3 regions of the Oceanobacillus sp. HCA-5259 genome follow, and region 1 is predicted to be linked to each of the others. Evidence: riboswitches for the same ligand, from Rfam matches in the RefSeq annotation. Region 1 holds a riboswitch; each other region holds the start of a gene.
The links. Region 1 has a riboswitch for S-adenosylmethionine ahead of WKU33_RS15690 (aliphatic sulfonate ABC transporter substrate-binding protein). Riboswitches for the same ligand answer to the same signal wherever they lie in the genome.

Region 1 (6,319 bases):
CCTAACGTTTTGAAAATTGTGGAGCTCTACGCGCGCCCTTAAGACCGTATTTCTTACGTTCCTTATATACAGGCTTTCATGACTGACACAAAGGCAGTTATTAGCATGAACTATAAGGAGTTTAATTTCTATCATCTTTTCTAAACTTCAGTCTTTTGTACAATAAGTATCAGAAGCCAATTATTCCAAAAAAGTTAGAATTTATTGTAATTTTGTATCATTCATTTAGAAAAGGATTATGTATACTAAAAAATAGAGCGGTTAAAATCTTCCTTACAAAATTAATAAACATAAAAAAACAACGTGTGTCTAATAAAAGCCTCACGTTGTTTTTTGCTCTTTTGTATCTATATTCGTTACATCCAATATATCCAGCAAGAATACAAACACCGGTATTCCGATAATTAACCCCCAGACACCAAAGAAATGCTGGGAAAAGATCAAGACAATAAATGTATAAAATACAGGTAAGTCTGTTTTAGAAGACATCAATTTCGGATTAAGAATATACGCTTCAATTGCATGGATAACCATAATTGCGATGAGCAAGTAAATAACGGTTAAAAAGCCCCCGATTGTATAGGCGATGAGAGATAGCGGGATAAGTGAAATGATTACACCTGCAACAGGGATAAGCCCTAAGAAAAAGACCATAATCGCTAATCCAAAGATCTGTGGGAATCCAAGAATGATTAATACAATGACCGTAAGAAATGTATTAATCAGGGCAATCATAAATTGTGCTTCAATTACTTTGCCAAAGGTGCGTGAAAACTTACTGCCGAAGTACTCGATCTCCAGGTAAAATGGCGCAACTTTACTTTTTTTGAACTTACTCGTAAATGCAAGTAGGCGGGGTTTTTCGAGCAGGAAGAATAAGCTAAGTATTAACGAGATTAAAACCTGTACACTTACCGTGCTAATATCTGTAATCGACTTTAAGAGAAATGAAAAGCCGTTTTCTATGTAGCTTGTAATTTGAGCGCTTGAAATAATCGGTTCTATAAAACTAAAAACTGGATTATTATACGATTGGATGGAGAAATTTGAAATCTGCCCAATGACTTGACTGATTTCCATCGTTATAATTGGTAAGTATTTTACTGCTCCTACTGTTAATAAACTGACGATTACGGAGTATAGCAATAACACGAGAATCGATCGGTTAAATTTGATCCGTTTCATTGTAAATTCAACTAGCCCATTCATCAAAAATGAAAAAATAAAAGTAAGGAGGATAATATTTATTAAACTTCTTACACTGTAAAGAATTAGAATGATTAAACCAAAAATAATAATGCGTTTTACTCCGGTTTTTCGAAAAAAGTCGACGATTGATTCCATATAATATTTCCTCTCTTATGCCATGTGAAGTAAGTTAACTAGTTTTGCCTATATCCTTTAGTATCCACTTATAACAGGAAAAATACAAGATAAAAACTTAAGTAATTCTGCAATCATATTAAACCTGGGACAAATGCTCTGACCCTCTGTCCCGCTGAAACAACTTTAAAAAAAAGTTGACAATTTTATTCTTTTTGATTAGAATAGTTTCCAATCGGTTAAATTTTAAAATAATTTGTTCAATACAATTACATATGTATACTCTCTTATTAAGAGTGGTGGAGGGAATAGGCCCGACGAAACCCGGCAACCTGCAGTTGGCCAAACTGCAAAGGTGCTAAATCCTACAGTTTTTAAGAATCTGAAAGATAAGAGGAGGAATTTTAAAACCCTCTTCTTAAGGAAGGGGGTTTTTTATATGAAGCAATCTTTGAAAAGGTGGAAAGTTCACATTTAAACCCGACTATACTTATAAGGAAAATAAAGTTTGGAAAACTTAAATTGAAATTCAATATAAAAATAAGCCTAGGAGGAACTAGACATGAGAAAGTGGATTGCTTTTATCGCAGGAATGATTGGAGCCTCGCTCATTATAACGGCTTGTGACTCTGCCCAGGGAGAAGGAAAGGACACATTAGATAAAGTGGTATTAGATTATGCATATTATTCCCCGACAAGTCTAGCATTGAAAGAATTTGGTTGGGCGGAGGAAGTGTTTGAGGAGCAGGGGATAGAAGTGGAATGGGTGCTCAGTCATGGGAGTAATAAAGCACTTGAGTTTTTAAATTCGAGTAGTGTAGATTTCGGTTCGGCTGCTGGGGCAGCTGCATTAATTGCAAAATCAAACGGATCGGCAATTGAGTCCGTTTATATTTATTCGAAGCCGGAATGGACGGCACTTGTCGCAACAGCTGATTCTGACATTAAATCGGTAGAACAACTGGAAGGTAAGAAAGTAGCTGCCACATTAGGAACAGACCCGTACATTTTCTTGCTGCGTTCGTTGCAGGAAGCGGGACTTTCCTCACAGGATTTGGAAATTGTGAACTTACAACATGCTGATGGTGCAAATGCTCTTTTAACCGATCAAGTCGATGTATGGGCAGGGTTAGATCCACATATGGCAAAAGTTGAAGTAGATTCTGGAGCAAATTTATTTTTACGGGACCATGATAAAAATACGTACGGAACATTAAATGTTCGATCCGAATTTGCAGAACAGCATCCAGAGGTTATAGAAAAAGTAATTGAAGTCTATGAAAAGGCGAGAGAATGGGTCATCGAAAATCCAGAGGAGGCAGCGGAAATATTGGCACGAGAAGCAGATATGGATTTAGAGATAGCTGAGAAGAGCTTGGAACGGAATGACTTTTCAGATCCGATTCCCGGAGAGAAGCAAATTGAAGCACTTAACGCAGCAGGTGAAGTACTGCAAGCGGAAAGTGTCATTCAAGAAAATATTGATGTTAAGGAACTTGTGGAAGAATTGATCGTTGAACAATATTCAAAAAATGTAATCGAATGAAGTAGGGGGAATAGGCATGTCCGTCAAAACAGAGGTAAATGAAATATTTGAAGTAAAAGAAAAGAAAGCAATTAAGGTCAACTCAGAATGGAAGAAAGTGAGGGGGTTCGCGCTTGGTCTCATTATCCCAGCTGTTCTGTTGATCATCTGGGAAGCGGCGGTTCGTTTCAGCTTGCTCGATGCTTATGTCTTTCCCTCTCCAACGACAATTGTACAAAAAATCATTGAACTAGCGAATGAAGGAACACTTTGGGGGCATGTTGGGATCACCTTCTATCGTGTGGCTGTTGGTTTTCTAGCTGGGACGGTTGCCGCAGTTGTCATCGGGTCTGTTGTCGGTTATTTTAAATGGTTTGAACAATTGATGGATCCATTAATCCAAGCGTTTCGTTCGATTCCGTCGCTCGCGTGGGTGCCACTATTTATCCTATGGATGGGAATTGGAGAGGCCTCTAAAGTGATGTTAATTGCAGTTGGTGTCTTTTTCCCAATTTATTTGAATATCGTTTCAGGAATTCAAGGTGTAGACCGGAAGTTAATTGAGGTTGGGAAGATTCACCATTTCACAGCATTACAAACAGTTCGTCGCATTATTTTTCCAGCATCCCTCCCATCTTTCCTCGTTGGGTTACGGAGCGGGGTTGGATTAGGCTGGATGTTCGTTGTTGCTTCCGAGTTAATGGGAGCAAGCCAAGGACTAGGATATTTGCTCGTCGTCGGTCAAAATACGTATTCACCTGAACTGATCATTGCAAGCATTATATTATTCGCACTACTAGGTAAAGCAACGGATTTCCTATTGAAGACATTAGAGGCCCGTGCATTAAAATGGCAGGATAACTTACAAAACCAGCTCTGACGGAGGGATCATCATGTTGAAAGTAGAAAACGCATCAAGAACGTTCAATAACGGACTGGCAGGATTTAAAAATCTATCATTTGCCATTCAGGAAGGCGAGACGGTTGGAATCCTGGGAACGAGTGGTTGTGGGAAAAGTACATTATTACGGGTGTTATCTGGTTTGGATGAAGGATTTAAGGGAGATATTGAGCTTGCGAGTCTAGGTGAGCAACCAATCGGAATGATTTTCCAAGAACCGAGATTAATGCCTTGGCTAACCGTGAAAGAAAATATCTTATTTGGTGTAAAAGATACGAAAAGTGTTGACGTGCAGGAATATTTGAATCTAGTCGGATTATCCGAATTTGGCAATCATTTTCCAAAAGATTTATCTGGTGGAATGGAGCAACGAACGGCGATTGCCCGCGCACTTATTGGAGAGCCTAGTGTTTTGTTATTAGACGAGCCATTTAGCGCACTTGATGCTTTCACCAAAATGCAATTGCAGGATTTATTGTTAGAAATTCAAGAGATTCGCTCGACAACGATGATTATCGTTACACATGATATTGATGAAGCATTGTACTTATGTGACCGGATATTGATTCTTGGTGGTCAGCCAGGGACATTGGAAAGAGAGCTGTCCGTTGTGGGAGCGAAGCCTCGTGACCGGGGTAATTCAAACTTAGCAGCAAAAAAAGCTGAAATTTTAGATGTATTACATATTGAATAAGGGGGCTAACGAACGATGGGGAAAGAAGAAGTCATTGATTCATATGAAGGGAATTATAATATAGCAGCTGATCTGCCTGTCAGGGAGGATTTCACTTGGAAGGCAATCGAGTCTCATTTTAGTTGGTCGGATACTGGAAATGTAAATATGGCATATGAGAGTGTGGATCGCCATGTGGCTGATGGTTATGGAGAAAAAATCGCACTTCATTATTTCGGAGAAGCTGAAGAAAATACATTGACTTACCGTGAATTAAAAGAGCAATCGGATCTCTGGGCGACGGTTCTAAAAAATAAAGGGGTAAAAAAAGGCGATTTCGTCTTCGTCTTTTTAGAAAAGCATCCTGATTGTCATATCGCCATGCTTGCCGTAATCAAGCTTGGTGCGATTGTCGGACCACTGTTTGAAGCGTTTATGGAAGATGCTGTGAAAGAGCGTATTGCGGACTGTGAAGGTACTTACTTAATTGCTTCGCCGGAATTGATCAAGCGTGTTCCACGGAAAGAGTTGCCTTCCCTTCAGACGGTCTGGATTACTGGAGAGCCCGAGCAATGTGAAGGTGATGAAATCTCTCTCTATGCTGAAGCACGAGCGACACAAGCAGAAGAAGGCATTATCGAGTGGGTGGATTTAAACCACGGACTTAATATTCACTATACGAGTGGCTCGACTGGTCGCCCGAAAGGTATTATCCATGCACACCGGGCAATGATCCAGCAATACATCACGGGTAGATGGGTTTTGGATTTAAAAGATGATGATGTTTACTGGTGTACGGCTCATCCTGGTTGGGTGACTGGAACGGTATACGGGGTATTTGCACCGCTCTTAAACCGGGCAACGATTGTCATTCATGGTGGCAGATTTGAAGCGGATGAATGGTATTCTGTCTTAGAGAAAGCAGGTGTAACGGTTTGGTATAGTGCCCCGACAGCTTTTAGAATGTTGATGGCAAAAGGGGATGAGAAGTTAACAAACTATGATTTATCTAAGATTCGTCATATTTTAAGTGTCGGTGAACCATTAAACCCAGAAGTCATTCGTTGGGGGATCAAAACATTATCTAGACGTATCCATGATACATGGTGGATGACAGAGACGGGAGCACAGCTTATTGTCAATTTACCGACAGAAAGAATCGTTCCAGGATCAATGGGCAAGCCTTTTCCAGGGATTGAAGCAGCGATCTTAGATGAGGATGGAAAAGAACTTTTACCTGGAGAAGTAGGGCATTTAGCGCTGAAAGCAAATTGGCCTGCTATTATGCGCGAAGTTTGGAAAGACCCGGCGAAATATGAGACGTACTTCCCGTTTGAAAACTGGTATGTGTCAGGTGACTTGGCGACGATGGATGATAATGGTTATATCTTTTTCCAAGGGAGAAGTGACGATATGATTAATTCTTCCGGTGAACGAATCGGTCCATTTGAAGTGGAAAGTAAGCTGATGGAACATCCTGCAGTCGCAGAAGTTGGTGTTATCGGGAAGCCAGATGCGGTCAGAGGAGAAATTGTGAAGGCGTTTATTGTGTTGAAGAGTGGCTATGAGACGAGTGAAGCGTTACTACAAGAATTGCGCCAATTCGTCCGTAAAGGTCTTGCAGCACATGCTGCACCAAAAGAAATTGAATTTATGGAGGAGCTTCCGAAAACACCGATCAGCGGAAAAATTTTACGCCGGGAGTTAAAAGCGAAAGAGCTGGGAAAAGTAGGAGTTTAATTCATTTGAGAAGTAATTTTATTTAAATAGATGAAAATAACAAGGAGGAACTTATCATGAGTCAAGAAACAGTAGCTACAAATCAGGAAGCATTGTACCAAAAATCATATTTCAACCGTCTTGGTGAATTAGGTGATCTGGCGCCAGATACGTTTAA
Region 2 (6,319 bases), on a different contig from region 1:
TCACATCTTTACCTTGTAAAAATTGATCTACTTTTTCCGTCGGTCCAGACACGGCTACCGTTTGTTGTCTTAACACCTCTGAATCCTCCTGCAAAACGACCAAGCCTTCCTGCAAGATAATTACCTCTTCAAACATTAAACTCACCTCATCAATTAAATGGGTGGAAAAGATGATTGTTCTTGGATAATCCTCGTAATCCTCTAACAATAATTCATAAAATCGTTTCCGTGACGGCGCGTCCATTCCAATATATGGTTCATCAAAAACGGTAATCGGAGCCCTGCTCGCTAAGCCAACCGTGATACCTAAAGCAGACTCCATCCCTTTGGATAATGCTTTTACTTTTAATCGAGGTGTTAGATTAAATTCTTTTAATAAATCTTCTGCAAAGGAGTAATCCCAATTCGGATAAAAGTAAGAAAATATCTTTAACACATCTTTGATTTTCAGTTCTTTGGGGAAGTTATTGGATTCCTTAATCAGACAAATCGATTCCGTCAATTCTTGCTGATCGAATGGATTTTCACCAGCAATTTTTATTTCTCCACTCGATGGCATAATTTGGCCACTAAGAATATTCATGAATGTCGTTTTCCCGGCACCGTTTCTCCCAAGCAGACCGTAGATTTTATTTTTCTCGAGTGCAAAAGATACATGATTTAATGCATACTTTTCTCCATACTTCTTACTCAAATTATTCACTTCAATCTTCATATCCTTCATCCTTCCTTTGCAGCATTTCTATAAGTTCTTCATCTTTAATCTGAAGCTTTTTTGCTTCCTCTTTGAGTGGTAGCATGTAATTGTCATAAAAAGTCTGTTTCCTTTTCTCCATAACAATCTCTTTTGCTGTTTCGGTAACAAACATGCCCACCCCTCTCTTTTTAACCAATATTCCTTCTCCGACCAACTCATTAATCCCTTTTCCAGCGGTTGCAGGATTAATTTGATAAAAGGCAGCAAATTCATTCGTTGATGGTACCCTGGTCCCCGTCTGATAGGATTCATCCATAATCGAATCCTCAATTAAATCCTTTATCTGCATGAAAATTGGCTTGCTGTCATCTAGTTTTTTCTTCATTTAAGTTCATTCCTTAGTTGGTTAATTACTTATGTAATTAACCATATAACACCTTCAGATAAATGTCAATCCCATTTTCTAAAATTAAGCTTAAAAAGGCTCGATCCCACATATGCAGAATCGAGCTTGTCTATAATAATTTTGCCATATAATATTCATCCATGAACTCATCACCTATAAGCAAGGAATGCCTTTTGGTCCCTTCTATTTCAAACCCTGCTTTTCTATATAATGAAAGAGCTGTATCATTCTTCGTAACCACAGTTAATTCCAACCTTCGAATATTCCTATCCCGTGCCCAACGATCCAACCGATAAAATAGTTTTGTACCAATTCCTTGTCCTCTCTTGGCTTGTAATATGCCGACAACGATATAAACGGAATGCTTATTTCTTCGTGCCTTTCCACCTATTGCAAAAAGATAACCCACTAAATCCTGCTCCTTTTCTGCTACAAATATCGTAGAATTTTCACTTGCTTGTATGCTTTTGATCATTTCCACTTGGCTCTCTGCCTGAACTTCTCTTTCACCAGATTCCCAGAGCATATATTTTGAATTTTTTTCGACTTCCTTTATAAGATTAGCTAATTTTTTTGCATCAGTTGTACTAGCTTTTCTAATAATCATCACTTTCTCCCCTTAATTCTATATTTATTAATTATTCTAACTCAATTAATCTTACCATATATTTCAAAACTAAATTCCTAGTTATTAATGGAATTAATCTTAAACAGTTAGAGGACTGGATTGCGATCAACCCAGTCCAATACTAAAGGCATTTTTTGTTACATGTTAATTTTTCTTTTGTACAGCAATCCAAATTTCGCTATAAACAAATAAATCCCCCGTAAATGAAATTTCATTTCAGGAGCCTCAACCAATTCATAATCTGATGAAGGGAGCCACTCAGAAACAATTCATATTTTTCAGCATCGCTTATTCCCTCCTTCATAAGATTATTATAATAACAATTGAAAACGAATACCCGAAAAATTAGAACCGGATATTGTCGGTTTAAAACACGAATAGCATTAACTAAATTTTAAAATAATTATTAAATTTTCTCTTGACATTTATACGAAACCTATGTAGAGTAAAAATTATCAAAATTAAATATGTAATTTTCTTATCTAGAGAGGTGGAGGGACTGGCCCTTTGATACCTCGGCAACAGACTTTTTGAAGCACTGTGCCAATTCCAGTAGCGTTAAGCTTGAAGATAAGAAGAGAAACTAGTAATGCGATTTAAACCTCTTCTTATATTAAGAAGGGGTTTTTATTATTTTATTACATATAAAACAGGAGGAGAAGAAATGAAACGTACTCTAGAACAAAGGTTAAAAGAAGGAACAGTTATTGTTGGAGAAGGGTATTTGTTTGAATTGGAACGAAGGGGTTATTTACAAGCAGGGTCATTTGTACCGGAAGTGGCACTAGAAAACCCAGAAGCACTTAAACAAACCTATAGAGATTTTATGAATGCTGGATCTGATGTGATCTTAGCGTTTACGTATAATGGTCATCGAGAGAAGCTTCGCATTATTGGTAAAGAAGATTTATTAGAGCCGCTAAATCGGAGTGCAATTCGGTTGGCAAAAGAAGTAGCCAAGGAACACCCGACAGAGGAAGCACTTGTTGCGGGAAATATTTCGAATACAAATATTTTTGATCCAAATAATCCAGCTTCCAAGGAAGAAGTGAGAAGTATTTTTGCAGAAATGGTGAAATGGTGTAAGGAAGAGGGCGTTGACTACATTGTTGGTGAAACATTTTATTATCATGAAGAAGCATTAATCGCCTTGGAAGAAATTCAAAAACAAGGTTTACCTGCAGTGATTACGTTAGCCTTATTTGCGGAGAACATTTTAAGAGATGGATATACGGCAGATGAATCATGTAAAATCCTTTCTGAAAAGGGGGCATTAGTAGTTGGTCTGAACTGCTTCCGCGGACCTGATACAATGCATTCATACTTAGTGGACATCCGAAAAAATGTAGATGGCTATGTGGGCGCTCTACCACTTCCATATCGGACAACGGAAGAAAATCCGACATTCTTTAATTTGCCTGATGCCGGATGCAATTGCACATTGCCTACGGAAACAACTTTCCCGACTGCACTTGATCCGCTTTACCATAATCGTTTCGAATTAGCGGAATGGGCAAAAGAGGCAAAAGAGGCAAAAGAAATTGGTATTAATTATATCGGCTTATGTTGCGGTGCTTCACCTGCAATGCTAAGAGAAGTTGCAGAAGCTGTCGGAGTTGAAACAATAAATTCAAAATTCTCCCCGAACATGGAGAAACACTTTTTATTTGGTAATGATGAAACACTTAAAAAGCACAACACGGAATATCGTACAAAGGCATAATAAGATGACTGTTTTTTAATGAGTAACCCAACTTTAGCACTGTTAAATTCATAAAAATGCTCTACATCACTGTACAGAAGATAATAAGAAATGAAACAAGTTAACAATCAATCGATTTAAATAAAAAAGCTTACCATACCGAAATGTATTTGCTACAGCCAGCACATTTCTTTCGGGTAGGGTAAGCTCTCTCCTCATTTTAAATTTCGTAGTGCTTTTAAACATGATGATTATATTTATTCTTCGTCCACTTCAATATCTTCATCGACTACAGGGGCCTCCGGTTCATCATCAAAAAAGTCTGGCGGATTAGGTGGTGCGGAGGCATTATTACTAATACTGATTTCAACGGTATACGTCATTGGTACGAATTCATTGAATTTACTCATATTCACCACTGTTCCCTTTACTTCTGGAGAATAGACATACTTGACTATATACTTAATATCAGCGCCTTTTGATTGATATTCATCAAAGAATAACCGTGGCAGATCTCCTTCCATTTGACCACGGAAATCAGCTAAATACGGCTTACCTAATGAATACGTAACAGTAACACCCTTATCATCTTGGTCCGTTAATTTGGTTTCCGCCTCAACGGATTGGGAAATGAATCTTCCATAAGGTATGTCTGTATTGTATCTCTCTTTTACCGTCACATCTAAATCCGGGTAATTGCTAACTGCTTCCTCCGCAGTCAGTCCCCAAAAGTTTGGAACGACCGTAGCTTTACCTACAGATACCTTCACTTTCATCTTATCTCGTTTTGCTACCTTTTCATCTGCAGCTTCACTTTGACTAATAATATGTTCTGGCTCGATACTGTCAGAGTCAGCTTCTTCATAAGTCATGTCAATTTCATTCGTTTCTGCCCACTTTTCCACTTCTTCTTTGGGCTTTCCTGTAAAGTCAGGTACCGTTATATTCTTTTCAAAAACTTCCTTTCCTTTTGAATAATAGACGGCTGCACTGTGTTTACGTTGATATTCCGCCTCATCGACCCCACTATCCCGGATCGTAGTCTTAATATATTCCCCTTCTTCAAGGTCATCACTATACTCTGTAACCAATTGCAGGTTTTCCGCTTTATTTTCGTCAATCCAATTCCGTGCTTCCTCCTGGCTCATTTCCGAAAAGTCTGGGAGCGGTATAACCTCTTCTGGATCTGGTCCCAAGCTGCTCGTTAACTCTAGAGTCTTCCCTTTCCGTATTTTATCCCCAGCAGCTACACTTTGCTCAAAAACCTGATTGGCATCATATTCCATATTATACTCCTGGTTTAATTCAATTTCGACATCATTCTCACCTGCCCATTCCCGGGCCACGGATACAGACTCTCCTACAAAGTCTTCAACCTTCACATGGACAAGCAGATAATAGATGAAGAAAATCAAACCACAAGCTAAAACGGATCCTGAAATAATCAGCCACATCCGACGTCTCTTTTTTCTTCGGTAGTCCAGATCAATTTCCACTTCTTCTTCGGCATCCCGCTGTCGGCTGTTCCGTGTAGGGGAAGGCGCCCGCGGAGGATCGGTCTCAAGTTCAGATTTGTTATCTTCTATTTCCGAAGCAGGCGCTTGGTTTTCTTGGTTTTCCTGGTTTTCTCGTTTTTCCGGCAACTCTGTTTCTTCTTGATTCTCTGTTTGCCTATCTTGCTCCTCTTTTACTTGTTTATCTTTATCTTCCTCTTGCTCATTCAGCATATCTTGATACTTATCTTTATTAAATTTTGATAAAAAATCACTCATAAGAAGATAGTACACCTTTCCTTAGCAAGTAAGCCTGATCCGATTGCACTGCAATTTCATTGGAGTGCGTTACGACAACGACACATTTATCATGTTCGTGTGCCATTTTCTTAAAGATATCAATGATTTCCTGCTCCATCTCTTCATCCAAGTTCCCCGTCGGTTCATCGGCAAGAATCAACTCTACGTTCGTCGCCAGCGCGCGGGCAATCGCCACACGTTGCTGCTCTCCCCCGGAAAGCTTGTTAACCGGACGATCGGCTTTACTTTGTACAATCCCGATATAATCTAGTAAATTATATGCAACTGTTTTTACATCTTCCGGAATGTCATTTTCTGTAATTGACATCGGAATCAACACATTTTCCACCGCAGTGAAGGTCGGGATTAAATTATAGCTTTGAAAAATAATACCGACATTATTACGGCGATACTTTTCATAGCCTATTTTCTTAATATCTTCATCATTAAACAAAACGGTCCCGCCATGCGGTGAATCCAAAGCACTGAGTAGGGATAAAAGAGTCGTTTTCCCTGAACCGGATTGCCCTAAAATCGTGTAGAACTTCCCCTTTTCAAAAGAAACAGATGTGTCTTTCAATATATAACGACGCTTGTCACCATCTTGATAATAATAATTTAAATCTTTCGCTTCTAATATCATCATTTCACCCCTCCATTACATCAGTATTTTCTTTGGATTCAACCGTAAAATATAAACAAGCGGAATAACCGTTGAAATTAAAATCGTTAACAGTCCAATTCCATAGAAGATAAGAATATAGCTTGAATTAAGGCTTACCTCATATGAATCCAAGACATCTTCTGTTGTTAGATTCGTCTGGATTTCACTAAAATACATCATTTCATCTTGAGATGTATTATGATCAGCTTTCATCATCGTATCGGATACCTGTCCGGCTATGAAGTTACCGCTGAATAGGGATAGCGTAATCCCAATTAAAGCAACAACCATTACTTCGATCAGTATTTGCCCGACAACGCGACCCCGTCGTTCCCCTAAAGATAAATAGATTCCTAGTTCACGTTTCCGGTCTCTCAAGAATAGTAGAACTACTAAACCAATAATCAGCACCGTTGCAATGACGGCAGC
Region 3 (6,319 bases), on a different contig from region 1:
CATTTTGGGCGACTTCCGGTTCAAAATGCATAGATAGGGGGACCGTCGTTGAAAACACTGGCAGTTCTCCAATCAGATGCACATCTTCTTCCAATTCAATCCGGTACTTATGCCGTGTATTTTCAGTTAGATGTTCAATATAAGCGTTAATTAGATTATTTAAATTTTGCTTTGATGTCCTTACAATGAATTGGGAGCTTTCCTGCTTGATCTCCGCTGATTCACTAGGTAATTCCACATCTTCCGCCGGCCAAAAGATCAAACTGACAAGCAGCAGGAGGCCGGCAATATTCAATGCTAAAATCAAGAAAAAACCTGTTTTCCAATTGATCTTCTGTCGGTGCTTATCGGTTCTCGCCATGCTGTCAACCTTCTTCTCTAGAAATATAGTCTAACACACGCTCTGCCATCAAATAATATCCCGTATAATTCGGATGGAAATTATCATCGGCAAATATAGGGTCTTCATTCCCTGCAAATAAATCGATAATCGGAATGAAAGTAATATTATCTATTTCGTTCGCCAAGCTGCTTCCTGTCTCATTCCATGTATTTACAATCTGATTTAATTCCTCGATATCTTGGAAATACTTTTCAAAAGGATTATAGATCCCAAGCAAGTAAATATCGGCATTTGAATTAATATCAGAGAGCCTTTTAAGAACCTCTTCAAGCCGCTCTTCATAATCGCTATGTTCATCAATAAAGTCATCCATTTCGAGGTTCGTAATATTTTCTTTTGCCACTTGCATGATGTCATTGGCGCCAATCGTGACGAGAACAATATCTGCCTCTTCCAGTGCTTCAATGATTTCAGGTTGCCCCAAGCGGATTAAAAGCTGATCCGTCCGATTTCCGGGAATACCGAAGTTTTCAAATGTTGCAATCTCGTCCTCTTGATTGATGGAACGCTCTAAAATGCCGACATAGCCGCCACTATTTGTTGCATCACCAACTCCACGGGTCAACGAGTCACCAATCGCAACAATTTTCACTTCCCGTTGGAAAATCCGGCCAATCGTCTCTCGGACAATATGGGATAATCGTTCGGAAAAGCTGTTTTCCTCTTCTTCAGTTTCTTCCTTATCTTCCAGTTCATCTTGTTCGGGTTCGATTTCTTCCTTCAATTCTTCTGCATTTTCCTCAGGGATCAACGGTTGGGTTAATGCTGGGGGCTGACCATCGATATAATAAAGTATTCCTATTGTTAAAAGAATGATTGCAAAAAGAATAAATAATATTTTTTTCATCGTATCACACCTATAATCTGTCTACTACCAGTATAAAACGTGGATTTAATTTGTCTAGTATGCTCTATCTACCCAATTATTCTACGCACAAAAAGTTGAAGTTAAACGAGGAGACAGGAACAAAAAAGAAACGAACGCACCTTGCATTCGTTTCTTTAATAAAAAAATTGTTATATTTCGATTGCTTCTTTTGCTGCTTTACTGCCACGGATACGGTCTAATTCATCCGCAATGGACTTGCTTTCGATCACGTGAATGCCTGCTGCTTGTGCATATTCTGCTGCTGCATCATCGATGTTATTTTCAATCCAAAGAATTTTACTTTCTTTATTTATAAGTTGCTCGATTGTTTCTTTCGGAAGTTCTTCTGCATTTACTACAAGAGCATCAAGTGTTTCGGAAGTGCCATTCAATTGTTTTGGCTCCTCAACCGCTACAACTTCAAAACCGTAGTTACGCAACTTCTTCTCGGTTGCTTCATCAACACCAGTAACTGCAATTGTTTTCTTTCTCAACCCATTGGAGCGATCGAAAGGCGAATGGAGCAACCAGTTAGCTGCGTCATCCGCAGTCGGTGTGAATTGTGGTGCTTCACCAGTTGCTTTTGCAATAGCTTGGTCAAGGTCTTTCAAGATATCTTTCGTTGACTCAAGACCAATTGATAGCCGGACAAGCTCTTCAGGCGTACCACTCTTTTGTAAGTCCTCTGCACTTAGTTGTTGGTGTGTCGTTGAAGCGGGATGAATAATAAGGGATTTCGAATCTCCAACGTTTGCCACATGGGACCAGAGGGTAATGTTATCGATCAACTTACGTCCTGCTTCCCGGCCACCTTTAATACCAAATGTAATTATAGATCCTGCGCCTCGGTTTAAATACTTTTTCCCCAATTCATAGGATGGGTGCTCCTCAAGCCCTGGATAGTTGACCCATTCAACAGCTGGGTGGTTCTTTAGGTACTTAACGACCTCTTTCGTATTTTCCAAATGACGATCAATACGTACTTGTAAAGACTCTAGCCCTTGAATGAAAGTGAATGCGCTCTTTGGACTTAGTGATGCACCAATATCACGTAGAAGTTGAACACGTAATTTTGTTGCATATGCAGCCGGTCCTACATCTGCGTATTTTAAACCTTTATAGCTATCGTCCGGTGTTGTGAACTCAGGGAAACGCGGGTTATCCCAGTTGAAGCGTCCACCGTCAATAACGACACCGCCGATAGTTGAACCATGACCGCCAATCCATTTCGTTGCCGAGTGGATCACAATATCTGCGCCCCAGCTAATTGGTTTTGTGATGAATGGGGTTGCAAATGTATTATCGATAATGAGTGGAAGCCCATTTTCATGCGCGATTTCAGCAACTGCTTCAATATCAAATACGTTCAAGCTTGGGTTCGTAATCGTTTCCCCGAATATTGCTTTCGTTTTATCCGTGATTGCTGCACGGAAATTCTCCGGGTTTGTTCCGTCTACTAGCTTAAATGTGATTCCGTATTTCGGTAAGGTGTTTAGGAACAGGTTATACGTTCCACCGTAAAGATTGCTGTCCGCAATGATTTCATCACCGGTTCCAGCGATGTTTAGAATAGCGAGCGTAATAGCAGCCATTCCAGAAGATGTTGCCACTGCTCCTACACCATCTTCAAGATCCGCAATCCGTTGTTCAAAAGCTCCGACGGTCGGGTTGGTGATTCTTGTATAAATGTTTCCTGCTTCTGTGAGCCCGAAAAGATTTTGTGCATGCTCCGTATCCCGGAAAACATAGGAAGTTGTTTCATAAATCGGAACCGCTCTTGCCCGTGATGTTGGATCTGCTTCCTCCTGACCAGAGTGAAGAGCTTGTGTTTCTAAATTGAAAATGTTGAATTCTGACATTGATAATTCCTCCTTGGTTTTGAAAAATATGTAGCTTTGGTATGTTTTGGAGAGAGGGGAATAATTAAAACGCCCCCCTTCCTTAAGAAGAGGGGCGTATAGTTTACTATACATATCCTCCTCTTATCTTCCAGATCCGGGTAGATCTGTAGGATTTAGCACCATTAAAAGTAAAATTGCTTACTTCAAGGTTGCCGGGCTTCATCGGGCCTAATCCCTCCGCCGCTCTTGATAAGAAGATTTCTTGCTTCAGATTTGCTAGAAGCGCGTTAATTGCGCTACTTAAAAATCTTTTATAAATTTACAGATGATTATAACGTTTAATCCAGACTAATGTCAACCCCTTTAGTTGGTTTTTTAAAAAAGATTGATACCGGGACATGGGGTTACCGGGACATGGGGTCAGAGCGTTTGTCCCGCTGGTCTGGGACATGGGGGTCAGAGCAATTGTCCCGCAGGCGCTGGAACATTGGGGTCAGTGTATCTGTCCCACTGGGACAAGTGCTCTGACCCCATTCTTATGTATTTGCCTGTCTTTTCGCTGGGTGATGATATACCGAGCTTAAATAGAGAATTAATGCAAACCAGATAAATAAAAAGGCGATAAATTTTTCTATTGAAAAAGCTTCATGATAGACGAATACTCCTAGGAAGAGCATGATCGTCGGTGTAATGAATTGTAAAATCCCTACCATAGATAGCGGAATTGCTTTTGCTCCATTAGCAAATAATAAAAGTGGAATTGCTGTGGCGATCCCTGCGCCAATAAGTAAAAGATTTGTCCCGGATATAGCAGAGGACAGAGTGAAAGCTTGACGTGGTAGCAGGAAAAGGTAGCCCGCTGCAATTGGTGTAACTAGCATCGTTTCAATCGTTAGGCCATGGGTGGAGCTAATGTTGATTTTCTTTTTTAGAAGCCCATAGATTGCAAAGCTTGTTGCAAGGGCGAGTGAGACCCAGGGAAAGACACCGCTTGATACGCTCAGATAAAGGACACTTATGGCACACAGAAGAAAGGCAAATCCTTGTCGCATCGTTACTTGTTCCCTTAAAACGACAATACCTAAGAAAATGCTCATTAATGGATTAATATAATAGCCTAGGCTTGCTTGGAGGACGTAACCATTCGCGACTGCCCAAATGAATAAGAACCAATTCGTCGAGATAAGAATTGAAGCAGCTGCAATAGCTAGTAGGTCCTTTGGATTTCGTAATAAATTTCGGCACGTATGGAGAAACGAACGGAATTGTTTGATTGTAAGCAGTAAAGCAATCATGAAAATGAATGACCAGACAATTCGATGGGCGAGCGTTTCCATTGGATTCACATGATCGAGAAGTTTCCAGTACATTGTTAAGAAACCCCAAAGCAAATATGCACTAAACGTATATAACGTACCTAACTTCATTTCCCTCGATTCCATCGTCACCAATCCCCCATCCTAACCCCTCTGTAAGTATAAAAACAATATTAAGACTAATTACGCAAGAATCGGGACGGGGGGTCAGTGCATTTGTCCCGCTGGTAGGTGGGACATTGGGGTCAGTGTAGCTGTCCCATTGGGACAAATGCTCTGACCCCAAGTGTCCCAACTCCCTCGGAAAACGCTTTCATAATAGTGTTTTTTCTTGTATGCTAGTTATAGAGATATTGCTTCATTTTGAAATGAGAAGTAAAGGGGAGGAAGCATATGACAAAGAAATATCAAAGGTTTGAAACTGCAGTGATTCATGAGGGTTATGATGAGAAGGAAATGCTCGGAAGTCTGTCCATTCCACTATTTCAAACATCCACTTATGTTTTTGACACGGCAGAACAAGGCGAAAGACGATTTAGCGGGGAAGAGGAGGGATTTGTCTATTCGCGTTTAAGAAATCCGACCGTTCGTGTCCTTGAGGAGCGGATTGCCAGGCTTGAAAATGGAGAGAAAGGTCTTGCTTTTGCTTCAGGTATGGCGGCTGTTTCGGCGGTTTTATTATACTTAACGAAGGCAAATGATCATGTTCTATGCTCTGCTGGGCTTTACGGCTGCACGTACGGATTATTAACACTGATGAAGGAAAAATACAATATCACGTCAGACTTCTCCCTGCTTGACTCAGAAGATGCAATCCACGCTAAAATAAAACCAGAAACCGCATTGATTTATGTTGAAACACCGATCAATCCCACAATGAAGCTTATTGATTTGGAACTTGTAACAAAAGTTGCGAAAGAATATAGTATTCCAGTCGTCGTGGACAATACGTTCTCTACACCTTATTTACAGCGCCCGCTTGATTTAGGCTGTGACGTCGTTCTTCATAGTGCTACGAAATATATTGGAGGCCATGGTGATGTCATTGCTGGTCTTGTCGTCGGTAAAGCAGATTTTATTGATGATTTGGCAATCACCGCACGTAAGGACATTGGCGGAATAATGTCACCATTTGATGCGTGGTTGCTGCTCCGCGGCTTGAAAACATTGCCCATTCGAATGGACCGCCACTGTGAAAATGCAGCTAATATTTTTGAAAAGTTAAAAGGGCATCCAAAAGTTGCTTCGATATATTTTCCGGGCGATACGGAATCAAGTGACGGAAAAATTGCAGCAAAGCAGATGCGTAAGAGTGGCGGAATGATTTCTTTTGAAATAAAAGGAAGTAAACAAGATGCCCAGCACTTTATGAACCGCTTGAATTTTATTAAAATTGCAGTGAGTCTCGGGGATGCGGAGACATTGATTGAACATCCAGCAACAATGACACATGCAGTCGTGCCGGAAGCGTCTCGTTTAAAGATGGGCATTACCGATCAATTGATCCGGCTCTCGATCGGGCTTGAAGCTTGGGAAGATATTTGGGATGACTTGGAACAAGCGCTAGAGCATGTATAAAGTGAAACTCATTCTGTGGGGTATTACAGACTGTTAATACGTATAAATGGAAAGAAGCATCTTATTCCGATTTGGGGTAGGATGTTTTTTGTGTTCAAGCTGTCTTCGTAGGGTATATTAATTGAGGTAAATGCTTTGCCCCACTTTCTAACAGAAACCGGGACAAAAGCTCTGACCCCGATGTCCCACCACACCGGGACAAATGCTCTGACCCCAATGTCCCGCTCGAAGTGGTGGGGGAGTTGTGCTATATTATAGTATATTAGTTGATTTGATTGATGAAGAGGGCTGGTTGGATGAGTTTAGTTGCAAT

Region 2: it holds a riboswitch for S-adenosylmethionine, as region 1 does, so the genes downstream of both, WKU33_RS09815 (homocysteine S-methyltransferase family protein) here and WKU33_RS15690 (aliphatic sulfonate ABC transporter substrate-binding protein) in region 1, are expected to answer to the same signal.
Region 3: it holds a riboswitch for S-adenosylmethionine, as region 1 does, so the genes downstream of both, WKU33_RS01060 (O-acetylhomoserine aminocarboxypropyltransferase/cysteine synthase family protein) here and WKU33_RS15690 (aliphatic sulfonate ABC transporter substrate-binding protein) in region 1, are expected to answer to the same signal.

The regions. Positions count from the first base shown of each region.
Region 1 covers NZ_JBBKBV010000036.1:21,415-27,733, reverse strand. The annotation lists partial or broken gene rpsI (30S ribosomal protein S9) at 2-64, opposite strand; gene WKU33_RS15695 (AI-2E family transporter) at 322-1,344, opposite strand; SAM riboswitch class I at 1,608-1,719, shown strand; gene WKU33_RS15690 (aliphatic sulfonate ABC transporter substrate-binding protein) at 1,886-2,869, shown strand; gene WKU33_RS15685 (ABC transporter permease) at 2,886-3,728, shown strand; gene WKU33_RS15680 (ABC transporter ATP-binding protein) at 3,742-4,443, shown strand; gene acsA (acetate--CoA ligase) at 4,459-6,162, shown strand; gene WKU33_RS15670 (carboxymuconolactone decarboxylase family protein) at 6,219-6,319, shown strand, end outside.
Region 2 covers NZ_JBBKBV010000014.1:34,476-40,794, forward strand. The annotation lists gene WKU33_RS09795 (ABC transporter ATP-binding protein) at 1-715, opposite strand, end outside; gene WKU33_RS09800 (GntR family transcriptional regulator) at 705-1,082, opposite strand; gene WKU33_RS09805 (GNAT family N-acetyltransferase) at 1,213-1,710, opposite strand; SAM riboswitch class I at 2,207-2,308, shown strand; gene WKU33_RS09815 (homocysteine S-methyltransferase family protein) at 2,396-3,454, shown strand; gene WKU33_RS09820 (PASTA domain-containing protein) at 3,691-5,205, opposite strand; gene WKU33_RS09825 (ABC transporter ATP-binding protein) at 5,198-5,869, opposite strand; gene WKU33_RS09830 (ABC transporter permease) at 5,885-6,319, opposite strand, start outside.
Region 3 covers NZ_JBBKBV010000001.1:234,703-241,021, forward strand. The annotation lists gene WKU33_RS01050 (YpmS family protein) at 1-361, opposite strand, end outside; gene WKU33_RS01055 (SGNH/GDSL hydrolase family protein) at 366-1,250, opposite strand; gene WKU33_RS01060 (O-acetylhomoserine aminocarboxypropyltransferase/cysteine synthase family protein) at 1,421-3,130, opposite strand; SAM riboswitch class I at 3,251-3,368, opposite strand; gene rarD (EamA family transporter RarD) at 3,649-4,554, opposite strand; gene megL (methionine gamma-lyase) at 4,822-6,006, shown strand; gene cls (cardiolipin synthase) at 6,303-6,319, shown strand, end outside.